2 regions of the Gallaecimonas zhanjiangensis genome follow, and region 2 is predicted to be linked to the other one. Evidence: predicted binding sites of a transcription regulator. Region 2 holds the regulator's gene; the other holds the start of a gene.
What was found. The regulator ArgR, encoded in region 2, controls arginine synthesis, uptake and breakdown. The targets are predictions, from matches to a motif close to ANTGAATAAAAATACANT.

Region 1 (5,769 bases), 1.0 Mb from region 2:
GATAGTCGAGCCCGGCAAGAAAATCGCCAAGGGCTGCCTCGCCGCTAAAGCAGTCGATGCCCGGCAGCTGCCGGGGGCTGCGGCTCCAGCCTTTGACGCTAAAGCCAAGGCCGGCAAGCTGGCCCGCCACATAGCCGCCCAATTGCCCAAGGCCCATCACCCCAACGCAGCCGCCCCGGCGATAATGGCGCTGCTGCCAATCTTGGTTGGCTTGGTCGCTGGCCATGGCCTGCCACTGGCGCTGCTCGGCAAGGATGGCCAGCAGCACGTAATCACGCATATCGGTTTTGAGGTTGGGGCTGATGGTGCGACAGAGCGTCACCCCGGAAGGCATCTCGGCGGCCAGGCCGTCGACCCCGGCGCCCAGGCTTTGCACCACTTTGAGATTGGGAAACTGCGCCAAGGCGCCGGCTGGCGGCTGCCAGGCAACAGCAAACGCTACGGTCTGGGGAGCGGGGCAATCGGGCCACAGCTGAATATCCAACTGCTCATCCAGCGCCTTTAGTCGCTTGGCCAAACCCTCGCCGCCGCGCCCCGGCAGCACCAGTGCCAGGCTCATGCGCCGTCACCGGGTTGGCGTTTACGCAGCTGCACCACCTTGCGGCGGCCCTTGCGGGCGCGAATATTGAGCACTTCCACCCCCAGCGAGAAGGCCATGGCGAAGTACACGTAGCCTTTGGGGATGTCCAGGCCAAAGCCTTCGCCGGTGAGGGTAAAGCCCACCAGAATCAAAAACGACAGGGCCAGCATCTTGATGGTGGGGTGGCGGTCGACAAAATCGCCGATGGCCTTGGCTGCCAGCATCATAACCACTACCGACAGCACGATGGCGATGATCATCACCTCAATATGGTTGGCAAGGCCGACGGCGGTGATCACCGAGTCTAGGGAGAAGACGATATCGATAATGGCAATTTGCACCAGGGTGGCGGCAAAGGCGGCAGACTTGGGGGCTTCGTGGCTCTCTTGCTCGCCCTCCAGGCTGTTGTGGATCTCATGGGTGCTTTTCCAGATAAGGAATAGCCCGCCGAGAATAAGGATGCTGTCGCGACCGGTCACCGCGAAATCGCCAATTTCAAACCAGGGGCTGGTCAGCCCCATCACCCAGGACAGGCTCAGCAGCAACAGGATGCGGGTCAGCATGGCCAATCCCAGGCCAAGCAGGCGCCCCTTTTGCCGTTGCTGCTCGGGCAGCCTGCCTACCAGCACCGAGATAAAAATGATGTTGTCGATGCCAAGGACGATCTCAAGCAGGGTTAGGGTCGCCAAGGCGGCCCAGGCGCTGGGATCGGTTAACCATTCCATGATGTAAACCTGTTGTTAAAAGACAACGCTTCCCCGATGTTACGTGAGACACAGCCGCTTGACCATGCCTTGCACCAGTTCCATGGCCGGGCCTATCTGATCCATGGCCATAAACTCGTCGGGCTGATGGGCCTGGCGGATGGAACCCGGGCCCAGCACCAGCACCTCGCTGCCCAGGCTGGCAAAGAAGGGGGCTTCGGTGGCGTAGTTGGCGGTTTCCACCGGTTGGCCCAGCAGCCGGCTGACTTCGTCTTTCCAGGGCCCATCCGGGCTGACAAAGGCCGGGCAGGGCTCGTGCAGGTGCTGCCACTGCAAGGCGCCGGGATGTGCTTTTTCTACATTTGACAGCTTTTCTTTCAAAAGCCCTTCTAATTCGGGAATGCTCATGCCCGGCAGCGGGCGCATGTCGATATGCAGCTCGCAGCAGCCGCAGATGCGGTTGGCGTTGTCGCCGCCGTGAATGTGGCCGAGGTTCAGGGTCGGGTAGGGCACCGCGAAGTGATGGTCGCAGTAGCGCTCGGCCAACTCCTGTTTGAGCACAATCAAATCGCCCAGCACGCCGTGCATCAGCTCCATGGCGTTAAGGCCGGCGCCGGGGTCTGATGAATGGCCACTCTTGCCGGTAATGCGGATACCGGCGCTGATATGGCCCTTATGGCGGCCGATGGGTTTGAGCTCGGTTGGCTCCCCCACCAGGGTCAGGGCCGGGCTGAACGGGGCAGCCTCGGCCAGGCGGCGGGCCCCTTCCATAGAGGTTTCTTCATCGGCGGTGGCGGCGATACGCAGCGGCGCCTTGAGTTGGCTTAAATCCATGCCCTCCAGGGCCGCCAGCACCAGGGCGAAAAAGCCCTTCATGTCGGTGGCACCCAGGCCAAACCATTTGCCGTCGGCTTCGGTCATTGCCAGTGGATTTTTATTCCATCGGCCCTCGTCGAAGGGCACGGTGTCGGCATGGCCTGCCAGCAGCAGGCCGCCAGGGCCACTGCCCAGCTCGGCCCACAGGTTCAACTTGTTGTGGCCCACCGGCTGCAAGGTCACCTTAAAGCCCAGAGTCTCGCACCACTGGGCCAATTGCTCGATCACCGCCTTGTTGCCGGTATCCAGCGCCGGATCGGTGGCCGACACCGAAGGCAGGGTCAGCAACCGGTTAAACATCTGCGCCAGAGAGGGTAATTTCTGCATGAATAAATTCCCGGTGGTGTTGCATTAAAATTTAGGTTTGGGTAGTCTATCGAGCATTGAATTAAAATCCACCATCCAGGGATAAAAATGTTTCAACCGATGCGACGATACAACTGCGTATTCCATTGAATCCGGGACCGCTTTTTTAAAGCCTGCCCGGGAGCAGGCGCGTTGCATCAGGCTTCACTACTGCTCATCTAGACTTGGTGTCATTGATTCTTGAGAGCTGTTGCCATGTTGAAAACCCTTATTATTGGTGGCGCCGGTTACACAGGCCAGGAACTGTGCAAACTGGTTACCTCCCATCCCCAGCTGAAACTCGGACATGTCTTTGCCTCCGCCGGCTCCAAAAATGCCGGTGAGCCGCTGCCTTTGGGCATCAAGGGCGTGATTGAAGACGGCAACCTCGAAGCCATCCTGGCCGCCGCCAAAGACGCCCAGGTGATCCTGCTGGCCACCCCCCATGAAGCCTCTGCTGAGCTGGTGCCGGATTTGGTCAGGCACAGCGACGCGCTGATTGTGGACTTGTCCGGCGGCTTTCGCCTGGACGCCTCAGCTTATCCCAAATGGTACGGCTTCGAGCACCCCTCAAAGGATCTGCTGGCCGGCGCCGTTTACGGCCTGGTGGGCTGGAACGATGACGCCATCAAAAAAAGCCGCCTGATTGCCGCCCCTGGCTGTTACCCCACCGCCAGCCTGCTGGCCCTCAAACCGCTGATGAAAGCGGGCCTTATTGATGGCCTGCCCATTATCAATGCGGTCAGCGGTGTATCCGGTGCCGGTAAATCCAATAAGCCCCACACCCAGTTTTGTGAGGTGAGCCTCAGCGCCTACGGGGTGCTGGGCCATCGCCATCAGCCGGAAATTGCCCAGCACCTGGGCTGCGACCTCATTTTTACCCCGCACCTGGGCGCCTTTGACCGCGGCATCCTGGCCACCATCACCGTGCCGGTGAAGGCCGGTACCACCCAGGGCCAGTTGGACGCGCTCTACAACGACTGTTACGGCAATCATCCGTCGGTACAGCTGACCGGCAATCTTCGGGAAAAATCCCCGGCCATCAAGAACGTGGCCTATACCCCTTATGCACAAATCGGCTGGGCGGTGGACGAGACCCGCAACTTGGTGGTGCTGTCGTCTGCCATCGACAACCTGCTCAAAGGCGCGGCAAGCCAGGCAGTTGAGTGCATAAATACGCACTTCGGATTCAAGCTCCGGCCGCTGCCGGGCTACGGTTGGGAGGCCCTATGAAGCCGCTGGTAGTGAAAATCGGTGGCGCCGTACTGGACGCTGGCCAAGCCCTGGAAAGCCTGCTCAGTGCCTTGGTGGCCATCAAAGACCGCCCGGTAGTGCTGGTGCACGGCGGTGGTGACCGGGTTGACCAGGTGCTGAAACAAGCCGGTATCGAGCCCCGTAAGTTCAACGGCAAGCGCATTACCGATGCCGCCAGCCTGCCACTGGTGGTGGGCACCCTGGCCGGTGAAATCAACAAAACCCTGGCCGCCAAGATGCGTGCCTTAGGCGGTGAACCTGTTGGCCTGTCCCTGGCCGACGGCATCGCCTTTGCCGAACCGGCCGGGCAAGAGTGGGGCGCCGTGGGCGTACTCACCGAAGGTTCCGACACCCTGCTGTCGTTGTTGCTGCAAGGCGGGTTCATCCCGGTGGTGAGCTCCATTGCGGCCAGCAAAGGCGGGGATCTTTTGAATATCAATGCTGATGAAGCGGCGGCCAAGGTGGCCGAACTTCTGGATGCCGAGTTGGTGCTGCTCAGTGACGTACCCGGCGTGCTTGATGGCAACAAACAGCTGATCCCGTCGTTGACGGCGGCTGATATTGCTGCCCTCAAGGCCGACGGGGTGATCAACGGCGGCATGGTGGTGAAGGTGGACGCGGCGCTGTTTGCCGCCGGGAAACTGGGCCGGGCGGTACGCCTTGCCTCCTGGCGTGACCCCCAGTCCATCAGCAACGCCGCCCTTGGCACCCAGATCGCACCCTGAGGACGACATGAAACACTTATTGACAGACTTTGACTGGACCGAAGGCGAACTGAAGGCGCTTTTACAAAAGGCAGCGACCGTAAAGGCCAAGCCAGCCGACTACGCCCAGGCCCTGGCCGGCAAGTCGGTGGCAATGATTTTTGAAAAGCCCTCCCTGCGCACCCGGGTCACCTTCGAGCTGGGCGCCCAGCAGTTGGGCGCTTTTGTGGTCTATCTTGACCAGAACCATGGCGCCCTGGGTAAGCGTGAGCCGGTGGGGGATTTTGCCCAGAACCTGTCGTGCTGGGTGGACTGCATCGTGGCCCGTACCTTCAGCCAGACCACCATTGATGAGCTGGCGGACAAAGGATCGGTGTCGGTGATCAATGCCCTGTCTGACCGTTACCATCCCTGCCAGGCCCTGGCCGACATGCTGAGCCTGTACGAGGTGTTCGGCAAGCTCGAAGGGGTGAAGCTGGCTTATGTGGGGGACGGTAATAATGTCACTCAATCGCTGATGATACTGTCCAAGCTGTTGGGCGTAGAGATGGTGATTATCACTCCCAAAGGCTGTGAGCCGGCGGCGGACATCGTTGAAGCCACCGGCTTTACCGTGACCGACGACCTTGCTGCTTTGGAAGGGGTAGATGCCATCTACACCGACACCTGGGTCTCCATGGGGGACGACAAGGATCCGGAAGACGTGCTGCGCACCTTCCTGCCTTACCAGGTGAACAGCGAGATGATGAAAAAATACGGGGCCAAGGCCTTCATGCACTGCCTGCCTGCCTACCGCGGCAAGGAAGTGACCACCGAAGTGCTCGAGGGCCCGCAATCTATCGTGCTGCGCCAGGCCGAGAACCGCCTGCACGTGCAAAAAGCCGTTTATTTGAAGCTTCTTAAAGAGGATTAATACAGATGTCTGTATCCAAAGTGGTATTGGCCTATTCGGGCGGTCTCGACACCTCAGCCATCGTGCCGTGGCTCAAAGAAAACTACGACTGCGAAGTGGTCGCCTTCGTGGCCGACGTAGGCCAGGGCGCTGAAGAGCTGGAAGGCGTGGAAGCCAAGGCTTTGGCCTCTGGCGCCTCCGAGTGCCACATTGTCGACCTCAAAGAAGAGCTGGCCAACGAGTACATCTGGCCGATGCTCAAGGCCGAGTCCATCTACGAAGACGACTACATGCTGGGCACCTCCGTGGCCCGCCCGGTGATCGCCAAAGCCCAGGTGATGGTGGCCCGTAAAGTGGGCGCCGACGCCCTGGCCCACGGCTGTACCGGTAAAGGCAACGACCAGGTGCGTTTCG
Region 2 (5,769 bases):
CCTGCCGCTGCTCCATGCCATGCACAACGGTAACGCCGAAGAGTCCGCCATGATCCGCCAAGCCATTGAACAAGGCGATGGCCGTGACAAACTGGAGCTGGTACAAGGCTGCATGCGCCGCCTAGGCTCCCTCGACTACACCTACCAGCGCGCCCTGGAAGAGTCGGACAAGGCCATCAGTGCCCTGGCCGCCATTCCCGACAGCCCCTACAAGGAAGCGCTGATCGGCCTAGCCAAGGTGGCGGTAGAACGCAAAAGCTAAATTGCTGCAAAAGAAAAAGGCCCTTCGGGGCCTTTTTTGTGATTTGACAGCATTAAAAAAGGGAGCCAATGGCTCCCTTTTTTGAATTCGTACGGCTTATTTACCGGTAACGAATTCTTCACCCAGGGTGATGTCACCCTTGAGGGTGGCCAGAGCGCTATCCAGAGCGCCTTGCTCGAAAGCAGACAGCTCACCGTAGCCCAGTACTTCTTCCACACCGTTTTTGCCCAGACGTACCGGCTGAGCAAAGAAACGGGCGTGTTCGGAGCCGCCTTCTACATAGGCGCACTCAACTACGTTGGCTTCGCCTTGCAGACCACGGATCAGAGACAGACCGAAACGGGCAGCCGCTTGGCCCATGGACAGGGTAGCGGAGCCGCCACCGGCCTTGGCTTCAACCACTTCGGTACCGGCGTTTTGAATACGCTTGGTCATGGCAGCGGTTTCGTCAGCAGACAGTTCCAGGCCTTCTACTTGAGACAGCAGCGGCAGGATGGTCACGCCGGAGTGGCCACCAATGACATTGATGTGCACGTCGGCAGGGTTTTTACCCAGTTTTTCACCGATAAAGGTCTCGGCGCGGATAACGTCCAAGGTAGTCACACCGAACAGGCGCTTGGCATCGTAAACGCCTTTGGCTTTGAGCACTTCGGCAGCGATGGCAACGGTGGTGTTAACCGGGTTGGTGATGATACCAACCAACGCTTTAGGGCAATTGTCGGCAATGGATTCTACCAGAGCGCGAACGATGCCGGCGTTAACGTTGAAAAGATCGGAGCGGTCCATGCCAGGCTTACGAGGTACGCCGGCGGGGATCAGAACGACATCGGCGCCAGTCAGGGCGTCGGCCAGTTTTTCCTGCCCAAAGCCTTCGACCTTAACGGCGGTCGGAATGTGGCTCAGATCAACGGCAACACCGGGAACAACCGGGGCTACGTCGTACAGTGCCAGTTCGGAACCGGCGGGCAGTTGGGTCTTGAGCAGCAAAGACAGGGCCTGACCGATACCACCGGCGGCGCCAAGTACGGCTACTTTCATCGCATTATCTCCCTTGTGTCTGACCTGTTCAGGTGTGGGCAGCACCTTAGCTCAACAAGGGTTAAAAAACAATTATGCCAAGCCAGCGGTTATGGTGCCGATGAGGTCTGGAGCGGTAAACGTCAGTGAACTTGCAGGTAATGGGAAAGAATGTGATCGAGGGATTTATCTTCGCGCAACTTGGCAAGGGCCTTGTTGATGGCATCGAGCAAGGCATCGCTGCGCTCGCCCCGCGAAAGCGCAATACCCATGCCCCTGCCGAAGTAGCGGAGGTCACGGATAGGGCTACCCATTAAACGTAAGTCTTTGTTTGCAGGGTCAGAAAGCCAGGCATTGGCAACAGCGGCATCAACAAAAATAGCCGAGATCCGCCCTGCCCTCAGCTCGGTCAGCGCGCCATTAAGATCGTCATAACTGGTCAGCTGCCACTGGCGTTGGTCAATCAGGTACTGCTGATGGCTGGAGCCATTTTGCACCCCGATATACCCCGACTTGGCGTAACGATCTGTTGCGTCTTTCAGGGTCACGTACACAGCGCTGTTGCGGTAGTAAGGGTCTGAAAAACGGATGCTGTTGTCGTAGCGGGAGGAGATATCCAGGGCGGCGATCACCGCGTCCAGTTCACCATCTTCCAGCTCGTCCAGGAGGCTGTCGAAGGGGTGCTCAATAATGATGCAGGGACGCTGTAGCAACTCACATACGGCATGAGCAACATCAATATCGATACCTACCAACTGGCCGGCATCGTCCCTGTATTCGAAGGGTGGATAGGTTGCCTCGGTACCGAATACCAGTGGTCTGCCAGCGCCGGAAACCTCATCGGCTGCGGCCAGGCCCCAGGTGCAGCAGTACAACAGGCCAAGCCAAACCGCCTTGCACATCACCTTAAACAACCGCTCCCTACCTAAATATTGCCACCAAGACTGACAGCGAACGCCCATGGATGCAAGCTGCCAAAGCAGGCGTCCCATGCTACCATGTCGTTTGTGCATGATTATGCAGACAAGACAATGACACAAAGCAACCAAGAAGCGCTGGTCAAATCCTTTAAACAACTTCTCAAGGAAGAACGTTGCGGCTCTCAAAGCGAGATAGTCTCTGCTTTGCAAGCCCAGGGATTCGACAACATCAGCCAATCCAAAGTATCCCGCATGTTGACCAAATTCGGCGCAGTGCGTACCCGCAATGCCCGCCAGGAAATGGTCTATTGCCTGCCCGCCGAATTGGGGGTCCCCACCGCCAGCAGCCAGCTGAAAAACCTGGTTGTCGACATCGACCACAACGAGTCGATGATCGTCATCCAAACCAGCCCCGGCTCGGCCCAGCTGATAGCCAGGTTGTTGGATTCATTTACCAAGGCCGACGGCATCATGGGCACCATAGCGGGTGATGACACCATCATGGTGATCCCCACCCGTATCAGCCACATTCGGGATACCCTGAAAATGATCAACGACCTGTTCAGGTAACCCTGACAGGTCGTAAGGAAAGGGCGCTCAGGCGCCCTTTTTGCTTATTTACTGATCTTGAACTCGGGGTAGGCTTCCATACCGCATTCGGCCATATCCACACCCTCGTATTCTTCCTCTTCGCTGACCCGCAGGCCAATGATTTTCTTGAGGACGAACCAGACGATAAAGGACGTGACGAATACCCACAGGAAGATGCTCACCGCACCGATCAGCTGCACCTTGAAGGTGGCTTCGGCGTTGCTCAGCGGCACCGCCAGCACACCCCAAATACCCACGGTACCGTGCACGGAGATTGCACCCACCGGGTCGTCGACGCGCAGCTTGTCCAGGCCGATAACAGAGAACACCACCAGCACACCGCCAATCACACCGATAATGGTGGCCAGCAGCGGGCTCGGGGCCAGAGGCTCGGCAGTAATGGCAACCAGGCCGGCCAGGGCGCCGTTGATGGCCATGGTCAGATCCGCTTTACCGAACAGCAGCTTGGCAGTGATAAGCGCGGCCAGAAGGCCACCGGCAGCCGCCATGTTGGTGTTCACGAATACCTTGGCCACGGCGTTGGCTTCTTCGATGTTGGAGACTTTCAGCTCCGAGCCACCGTTAAAGCCGAACCAGCCCAGCCATAGGATAAACATACCCAGGGTGGCCAGCGGCAGGTTGGAACCGGGAATGGCGTTGATCTCGCCGTTCTTGCCGTATTTGCCTTTGCGGGCACCCAGCAGCAGCACACCAGCCAGGGCCGCAGAAGCGCCGGTCAAGTGCACCACGCCGGAACCGGCGAAGTCGGCAAAGCCCATGGCATCGAGGAAGCCGCCGCCCCATTTCCAGAAACCTTCAATGGGGTAGATAAAGCCGGTCAGCACCACGGAAAAAGCCAGGAACACCCACAGCTTCATCCGTTCGGCCACGGCGCCGGACACCACCGACATGGCGGTAGCCACAAACACCACCTGGAAGAAGAAGTCGGCCATGTGGGAGTAAACCGGGGCATCGTCGCCGCCCTTGAGTACCAGCTCCGCACTGTGGTCGCCACCGATAAGGAAGCTGATACCAGGCCAGAAGCTGTTAACCGCTTCGCCCGGATACATGATGTTGTAACCGCAGATCATGTACATCACGCAGGCAACAGCAAACAGCACGGCGTTTTTGGTCAGGATCTCGGTGGTATTTTTGGCGCGCACCAGCCCCGCTTCGAGCATGGCGAAACCGGCTGCCATCCACATCACGAAAGCGCCCGATACCAACAGGTAAAAGGTGTCGAGCGCGTAGGCTATTTGTACTGATGGTTGATCCATTATCCTCTCCTAAAAATTATTCTCGTTTGGGGGACGAGCTTAGATGGCGTCTTCGTCACGCTCTTCTGTGCGGATACGAACCACGGTTTCCAGGTCTTGCACCCAGATCTTACCGTCGCCCACCTTGCCGGTTTGGGCCGCCTTGAGGATGGCATCAATCACCAGATCGACCTGACTGGCCGTCACTAGGATGTCCAACTGCACCTTAGGCAGGAAATCAATACGGTATTCGGCACCCCGGTACAGCTCGGTATGGCCGCGTTGGCGGCCGAAGCCGCGCACTTCGCTCACGGTGAGACCATGAACCCCGGCTTCAGTCAGGGCTTCACGGACGTCATCGAGTTTGAAGGGCTTGATAATGGCGGTGACCTTTTTCATCGCCTTTCCTCCTTGTTGACTTTGCTGGACTATTTCAAAGCCCGTGCCAACAGGAAAAGCGATTCAAGATCAATTAATTAGGAAAAAACGTACGGTGAGGGAGGAAATTAACGCACCAGCAGGGAACGCTAATGCACTAAAGTGGTGCAACAAAATCCAACCAAGCCTGTAACAACAGTAGGCCATCTTCGAGGCCACAATGGCTGCTGGCATCGGCGTCATCCAGGGTCAGGTCGGGGTCTAGGTCCACTTCGTTGTGGTCCAGGCGGTGATGCAGCACGCTCAGCTCGCCCTGCTCGACAACCAACGCCCACTCATGCCCTTCAAAACGCAGATCCCGGCCTTGCTGAAGGCGGGCGATAAGAGCGCTGATCTTGCTTTTGTCGGTACCCAGCTCGTCTTCAATAAAGCGGCCCATGGCCTCGAAGCCGTATTCCATTTGAATTTGATGGCGGCCATCAAAAGGGTTGAGTCTGAACTGGTATTCCATGGCGGCTCCCCGAATAAAGGAGGCACATTGTATTAGGCGCTCTGGCAGGCGCCAAGAATAATGCCGCTGGCGGCGTCCATCAGTACTTGATGGGTCTGCTCGGCATGGTCGCGAATATGCAGCCGATAATGGTAGTCATCTTCTACCTGCAGCAATTCTGCCGCTTTGATGCGGGCACCGGGAAAGGCGGCCAGCAGGTTGTCGTGCAATTCATCGAAGGGTTTGATGGTGCCGCTCGCCATAACGTCGAGTACATCTTCCGGTTGCATCTCGCGGGCAAAGAGGCTGGCCGAGGCCAAAATAAAGAGGGCGGGTAAGCTTTTGTACAGCTTCATTCAATCTCCTTTTTCTTACTAACGCTGCGCATTTTATCGTATTTCCCTATAAAAGTCCCGCCCGGCTCCTGAAACGGCCCGTTTCCGTTAAGCAAACAGTGGCGCCTGGCCATAAAAAAAGCCCCGCTTGAGCGGGGCTTTTTATCATCATCGGCGCTTAGACAGCGGCTTGGATGATCACTTCGTCAGCCTTCTTGGTGTACTGCGGCAGCTGGTCGAAGTTCAGGTAGCGGTAAGTGTCAGCCGCGGTGGCGTCCAGCTCACGGGCATACTGCAGGTACTCGGCCGGCGTCGGCAGTTTACCCAGGATGGCGGCAACAGCAGCCAGCTCGGCAGAGGCCAGGAACACGTTGGCCCCTTTACCCAGACGGTTCGGGAAGTTCCGGGTAGAGGTGGACACCACAGTGGTGTTGTCGCCTACCCGGGCCTGGTTACCCATACACAGGGAGCAACCGGGGATCTCGATGCGGGCACCGGAGCGGCCGAAGATACTGTAGTA

Region 1: argC (N-acetyl-gamma-glutamyl-phosphate reductase) is a predicted target of ArgR. The motif match lies at 2,543-2,560, and genes of this name have one in related genera.

The regions. Positions count from the first base shown of each region.
Region 1 covers NZ_CM172603.1:359,515-365,283, forward strand. Annotated here, with positions in the region: gene AC22G1_RS01690 (2-hydroxyacid dehydrogenase) at 1-559, opposite strand, end outside; gene AC22G1_RS01695 (TerC family protein) at 556-1,305, opposite strand; gene argE (acetylornithine deacetylase) at 1,345-2,487, opposite strand; gene argC (N-acetyl-gamma-glutamyl-phosphate reductase) at 2,722-3,738, shown strand; gene argB (acetylglutamate kinase) at 3,735-4,484, shown strand; gene AC22G1_RS01715 (ornithine carbamoyltransferase) at 4,492-5,376, shown strand; gene AC22G1_RS01720 (argininosuccinate synthase) at 5,382-5,769, shown strand, end outside.
Region 2 covers NZ_CM172603.1:3,675,003-3,680,771, forward strand. Annotated here, with positions in the region: gene ispB (octaprenyl diphosphate synthase) at 1-262, shown strand, start outside; gene mdh (malate dehydrogenase) at 359-1,300, opposite strand; gene AC22G1_RS17410 (transporter substrate-binding domain-containing protein) at 1,423-2,241, opposite strand; gene argR (transcriptional regulator ArgR) at 2,311-2,769, shown strand; gene amtB (ammonium transporter AmtB) at 2,814-4,067, opposite strand; gene AC22G1_RS17425 (P-II family nitrogen regulator) at 4,107-4,445, opposite strand; gene AC22G1_RS17430 (YacL family protein) at 4,582-4,935, opposite strand; gene AC22G1_RS17435 (PepSY-associated transmembrane domain-containing protein) at 4,968-5,270, opposite strand; gene acnB (bifunctional aconitate hydratase 2/2-methylisocitrate dehydratase) at 5,428-5,769, opposite strand, start outside.